DNA from 2 places in the Terrihabitans rhizophilus genome. Region 2 is predicted to be linked to the other one. Evidence: riboswitches for the same ligand, from Rfam matches in the RefSeq annotation. Region 2 holds a riboswitch; the other holds the start of a gene.
The links. Region 2 has a riboswitch for cobalamin ahead of metE (5-methyltetrahydropteroyltriglutamate--homocysteine S-methyltransferase). Riboswitches for the same ligand answer to the same signal wherever they lie in the genome.
Positions count from the first base shown of each region.

Region 1: it holds a riboswitch for cobalamin, as region 2 does, so the genes downstream of both, SCD90_RS07055 (TonB-dependent receptor plug domain-containing protein) here and metE (5-methyltetrahydropteroyltriglutamate--homocysteine S-methyltransferase) in region 2, are expected to answer to the same signal.

Region 1 covers NZ_JAXAFJ010000003.1:149,021-152,361, reverse strand. The annotation lists partial or broken gene metH (methionine synthase) at 1-1,247, opposite strand, end outside; cobalamin riboswitch at 1,409-1,599, shown strand; gene SCD90_RS07055 (TonB-dependent receptor plug domain-containing protein) at 1,726-3,341, shown strand, end outside.
Region 2 covers NZ_JAXAFJ010000001.1:665,871-669,211, forward strand. The annotation lists gene SCD90_RS02945 (ribonucleoside-diphosphate reductase subunit alpha) at 1-173, opposite strand, end outside; cobalamin riboswitch at 655-854, shown strand; gene metE (5-methyltetrahydropteroyltriglutamate--homocysteine S-methyltransferase) at 972-3,290, shown strand.

The DNA of each region.
Region 1 (3,341 bases), on a different contig from region 2:
GCTGTCCAGCATGCCCTCGTCCATGTTGATGTCGATGACCTGCGCCCCGCTCTCCACCTGCTGGCGGGCAACGGCGAGCGCGGCGTCGTAATCGCCGTTCAGGATCAGCTTCTTGAAGCGGGCCGAACCGGTGACGTTGGTGCGCTCACCGATATTGATGAAGCTGGCGGTGGAGACGTCGTTCACGAGCGGGCCTCGAAGGGTTCAAGTCCGGACAGGCGCATCCTGCGCTCGATTTTCGGCACCTCGCGCGGCGGCAGTCCGTGGACGCGCTTGGCGATGGCCCGGATGTGCGACGGAGTGGTGCCGCAGCAGCCGCCCACGATGTTGACGAGGCCGGAATGGCTCCATTCATGGAGATGCTCGCCGGTGGTCTCCGGCTGCTCGTCATACTCGCCGAACTCGTTGGGCAGGCCGGCATTCGGGTAGGACGAGACGAGCGTGTCCGCCACGCGCGAAAGCTCCGCCACATAGGGGCGCATCTGCTCGGCCCCGAACGCGCAGTTCAGCCCCACGCTGAACGGGTTCACATGTCGGATGGAATTCCAGAAGGCTTCCGTCGTCTGCCCGGACAGGGTGCGGCCCGAAAGGTCGGTGATGGTGCCCGAGATCATGATCGGCAGTTCGAAGCCCACCTCGTCGAACACTTCCTGCACGCCGAACAGCGCGGCCTTGGCGTTGAGGGTGTCGAAGATCGTCTCCACGAGGATGATGTCGACGCCGCCCTCGATCAGCGCGTGCGTGGCTTCCTTGTAGGCAAGGCGCAGCTCGTCGAACGACACATTGCGGAAGCCGGGATTGTTGACGTCCGGCGAGATGGAGGCCGTGCGGCTGGTCGGACCCAGCGCCCCGGCCACGAAGCGCGGGGTGCCGGTTTCCTCTTCCATCTCATCAGCCGCCTCGCGTGCCAAGCGGGCACCTTCGCGGTTCAGCTCGGCCGCGATGTGCTCCAGCTTGTACTCGGCCTGCGAGATGGTGGTGGAGTTGAAGGTGTTGGTCTCGAGGATGTCCGCTCCGGCTTCGAGATATTGCCGGTGGATGGCCTTGATGACGTCCGGCCGCGTCAGGGTCAGCAGGTCGTTATTGCCCTGAAGGTCCACCGGATGGTCCAGGAAGCGCTCGGCCCGGAAGTCCTTTTCCTGAAGCTTGTAGCCCTGGATCACCGTGCCCATCGCCCCGTCGAGGATGATGACGCGCGTCTTCGCAAGCTCGTCGAGAGCGGCGCGGCGTTCTTCGCGTGTGGACATGGGATTACCTCGGCGCGGATACGATGCGGGATGACCCGCCTCGGGCGCCCGGTCTATCGCAAAAAGGCAACAACAGCCAAGAAGCGTGACCGGACAGCCATAAAACGGTGATTTCTCAAGGTGATGAGCCCGCGCCCCCTTTGCAATGCGGCGCGATCTGCGGGATGAGCATGGCTGACGGTTCCTCGCAGGAGGATCAAAAGGGAACGCGGTGCGGGGCTTGCCCCAACGCCGCGGCTGCCCCCGCAACTGTAAACGGCGGTCCCGCGCCACATGCCACTGGAGAGATCCGGGAAGGCGGCGCGGGAAGACACCCGTGAGCCAGGAGACCTGCCGTCACGCATGGTCATGCGCGAAAGCATCGGACGGGGTGTGCCGGTGGGTTGTCCTGAAGTGCCGGTCTGCCCGTGGGCAGCGGGCGCGAGGGATGGCGCTCGCGGGTGATGCACCATTTCGGCGTTCCGCCCAGGGCTTGTTCATGTTCCGCGCTTTCCTCCTGTCCTCCGTCGCGCTGTGCGCCACGCTCACCACCGCTCACGCGCAGACCACGCCGGTCGTGAATGGAGACACTGTCTCCGCCGATCTCGAGGAGATCGTGGTCACGGCCAACCGCACGCCGACGCCGGCGAAGGCGGTGGGCAGCGCCGTCACCGTCATCACCCGCGAGGAGCTGGAACAGCGGCAGGTGCGGCTCGTCTCCGACGCCTTGCGAAGCGTTCCCGGCGTTGCCGTGAACCGCGGCGGCGTGCTCGGCGCGAAGACGCAGGTCCGCATCCGTGGCTCAGAGGGCAATCAGACGCTTGTCCTGCTCGACGGCGTGGAACTGAACGATCCTTCGGCCGACAGCGAATACGACTTCGCCAACCTCCTGGTGCAGGACATCGAGCGCATCGAGGTGCTGCGCGGCCCCCAGAGCGCCCTCTACGGCTCGGACGCTGTGGGCGGTGTCATCAACATCATCACCCGGCGCGGCGAGGGCAAACCCCGTCTGTCCGCGTTCGCGGAAGGCGGCACCCGCAACACGGCCGCAGGCGGCGCGTCCATAAGCGGCAAGGAAGGACGGTTCGACTTCCTCGTCAGCGCCCAGGGCCTTCGCACCGATGGCTTCTCCACCGCATCGGAATGGCGCGGCTTCAGCGAGAAGGACGGCTACGAGAACGGCACCGCCTTCGCGAAGTTCGGCTTTCAGGCGCTCGACAATCTGCGCTTCGACTTCGTGGGGCGCGGCACCGACTTCGAAGGAGAGTCGGATGACGATTTCGGCAACGGCCCGTTCGACAGCGATGCCGGCGTCGACGGCAAGCAGTTCTTCGGCCGGGCACAGGCCAAGCTGGACCTGATGGACGGCCGTTGGGAGCACATCCTCGGCGCCAGCCGCTCGCATCTCGAAACCCGTTTTCTGTCTGCAGGCGATCCGACCTACGAGAACGTGGGCGACAAGACCAAGCTGGATTACCAGACCAGCTTCTCCTACCGCTCCGACGCGCTGCCCGACCTCTCGCACAAGGCGACCTTCGCGGCCGAGCATGAGGAGGACGAGGCGACGACCGACAGCTCGTTCTCGAGCTTCGACCGCTCCATCTCGCAGACCGGCCTTGTCGGCCAGTACCAGCTCGGTGTCTGGGACGACCTGTTCCTCACCGGCAGCGTGCGGCACGATCAGAACGACCTGTTCGGCGACCACACCACCTATCGCCTGACCGGCGCCTACACCTTCGAAGCCACCGGCACCAAGCTCCGCGCCTCGTATGGCACCGGCATCAAGAACCCGACCCTGTTCGAGCTCTACGGCAGCACCCCGACCTATAACGGCAATGCCGATCTGGAGCCGGAGAAGGCGCGCGGCTGGGACGTGGGCGTGGACCACTCGTTCCTCGACAACCGCCTGCTGCTGGAAGCCACCTATTTCAACCAGCGCATCGAGGACCTGATCCAGGGCAGCGGCCAGACATCAAACAACCTCGAGGGCACCTCGCGGGTGGACGGCGTTGAACTGGCGGTTTCGGCGAGCCTGATGGAGAACGTCACGCTGCGGGCAGCCTATACATGGACCAACGGCGAGAACCCGACGGGCGAGGAATTGCTGCGGCGGCC
Region 2 (3,341 bases):
ACCGCGATGGCGATCTTGGACTGGTCGAACGGCGTCACGGAGCCGTTGCGGCGGATCACGTGGAAGGTCGGCACGGAGCCGGACTGGGGGGTCTTCGGTGTGTTCACGGCGTGCACCGGCGTTGCAGAGCCCTCACGGCCCAGATCGACGTTAATTCCCACGGCAGACCCCATATATAGGTGTACGAGAGCAGACATCCACGCTCTTTAGCGGTTCTGGCTGCTCGGCTGATCCTGAACGTCTTCCGATTCGAGACGATTAGCGACTCCTAACTGCGGGACTCACAGGCACCTATCCCCAGAAGATTCACGATGTCACCGGGATACAACAGCTTGGGCGGCAACCTGTTCTGCGATCTAGATGTGGTGGCAAGATGGCGCGTCCATCGCGTGGAGCAGCCTGTGGACTGCGGGGATAGAACGGGGCTCTCCACCAGACGGTAACGTTCCGGGGAAGATCGCCAAAAACGGTCGAGAGAGCCCTACTTCAACTGCAGCCCCAACCAGGGACACCTCATCCTGAGCTTGTCGAAGGATGCTGGAACGCACTCGACATCCTTCGACAAGCTCAGGATGAGGCACAGAGGATGACTACACCCATGCTTTCTACATAAAGAAATCTGCATATCCTTATTGACTCATGTGCAGCCAACTGCCACTCTGCACCCGTCGAGGTTCCGTGGGCGGCGTTCGTCCATGGCTAAGAGGGAATCCGGTGTGGTGCCGGAGCTGCCCCCGCAACTGTGAGCGGCGAGCCCGGGTCCATCCACGTCACTGGTGCGCAAGCACCGGGAAGGCAGGACCCACGGGCCGTGACCCGCGAGCCAGGAGACCTGCCCCGGCCAGATAGAACGTCCTCGGCGGGGTGCACGATGGATCGCGTATTCTGCGCATCGCGGGCGATCCATGCCGGACCGCCCCGCCGCGCCACGCGATCCCATGCCCACGCCACAGCAGATTGGGGTGGGTACAATGTCGATTACCGTCAGCAGCCTTGGCTTTCCGCGCATCGGGCCGCGCCGCGAACTGAAGAGCGCACTCGAAGCCTCATGGTCCGGCAAGACAGCGCCGGAGGCACTCGCCGAAACGGCGCAGGGGCTGCGCGCCGCAAACTGGCAGCGCCAGAAGGCGCTGGGGGCCACCTCGATCCCCTCTAACGATTTCTCGCTCTACGACCATGTGCTCGACACCGCCGCGATGGTCGGCGCCGTGCCGAAGATCTACGGCTGGACCGGCGGCGAAGTGCCTGTCGAGACCTACTTCGCCATGGCGCGGGGCACCCATGGCACGACGGTGTGCGAGCACGGCCATTCCCATGGCGGCAAGGGCCTGCCGGCACAGGAAATGACCAAGTGGTTCGACACGAACTACCATTACATCGTGCCGGAGTTCACGCCCGGGCAGGAGTTCGCGCTAGCCTCCTCCAAGGCTGTCCGCGAGTTCCGCGAGGCGAAGGCGCTGGGCGTGCACACCCGCCCGGTGCTGGTCGGTCCCGTCACGTTCCTCAAGCTCGGCAAGAGCGGTGAGCACGGCTTCGCCAGGCTGTCCCTGCTGCCGGGCCTCCTGCCGGTCTATGCCGAGGTGCTGCGCCAGTTGGCCGCCGAGGGCGCCGACTGGGTGCAGATTGATGAGCCCGTGCTCGTGCTCGACCTGACCGACCCCGAGCGCGCCGCGCTGAAGACGGCCTATGCCGAATTGGCGAAGGCCGTGCCCTCGCTGAAGATCCTTGTTGCGACCTATTTCGGCAATCTGGGCGACAATCTCGCCACCGCCGTATCGCTCCCGGTCGCCGGCCTGCATGTCGATCTCAAGCGCGGCGCGGGGCAGCTCGACACATTGCTAGCCGCCGCACCAAAGGAGCTTGCCCTCTCGCTCGGCGTCATCGACGGCCGCAATGTGTGGCGGGCCGATCTGGAGAAGACGCTCGACCTTCTGGAGCCGGTGGTCGATGCGCGCGGCGCGGACGGCATCATCGTCTCCGCCTCGTGCTCCTTCCTCCACGTGCCCATCGATCTGGAGCAGGAGACGAAGCTCGATCCGGACGTGAAGTCCTGGCTGGCCTTCGCGGTGCAGAAGATCGAGGAACTGGCGATCCTCGGCCGCGCGCTCGACAGCGGCCGTTCCGCCGTGGCGGACGCGCTGGAAGCCTCGTCGCTGGCCGCCGCCTCGCGCCGCATCTCGCCCAAGATCCACGACACGGCGGTGCAGTCGCGCCTTGCCGCCGTCACGCCCGGGGACGCCGAGCGCGCGCCATTCGCGGAGCGCCGCGCGATCCAGCGTGCCGAGTTCGGCCTGCCGGCATTCCCCACCACCACAATCGGCTCGTTCCCGCAGACGGATGAAGTCCGCAAGGCCCGCGCGGCGAACACCAAGGGCCAACTCTCCGACGCCGACTACAAGGCGTTCCTGCGCAAGGCCACCGAAGAGGCCGTGCGCTGGCAGGAAGTAATCGACGTGGACGTGCTGGTCCATGGCGAGTTCGAGCGCAACGACATGGTGCAGTATTTCGGCGAGCAGCTCTCGGGCTACGCCTTCACTCAGCATGGCTGGGTGCAGAGCTTCGGCTCCCGCTATGTGCGCCCGCCTATCATCTTCGGCGATGTCTCGCGGCCGAAGCCGATGACGGTGGAGTGGTCGGGCTACGCGCAGTCCCTTACCGGCCGTCCCATGAAGGGCATGCTGACCGGCCCCGTCACCATGCTGTTCTGGTCCTTCATCCGCGACGACATCCCGCGCGCCGACACCTGCCGCCAGATCGCGCTGGCCATCCGCGACGAGGTGGTGGACCTTGAGCGCGCCGGAATCGCCATCATCCAGATCGACGAGCCGGCCATCCGCGAGGGCCTGCCGCTGCGCCGCGGCGAGTGGGACGCATATCTGGATTGGGCGGTGCAGTCGTTCCGGCTCTCGGCGTCGGGCGTGAAGCCCGGCACCCAGATCCACACCCATATGTGTTACTCGGAGTTCAACGACATCATGCCGTCGATCGCGGCGATGGATGCCGACGTGATCTCCATCGAAACCACGCGCTCGCAGATGGAGCTGCTCGACGCCTTCATCGACTACAAATACCCCAACGAGATCGGGCCGGGCATCTACGACATCCACTCCCCGCGCGTTCCGTCCGCCGACGAGATGACGGCGCTGCTGGAGAAGGCGCGGGAGCGGCTGTCGCCCGACCAGATCTGGGTCAATCCCGATTGCGGCCTCAAGACCCGCAAATGGGACGAGGTGAAGCCGGCGCTGGAGAACATGGTGGCGGCCGCCAAGCGCCTTCGCGCGACGCTCTGACGCCACACTCCGGGTCGGCACCACCGGCCCGGAGACCAGTTCCTGTGCAGC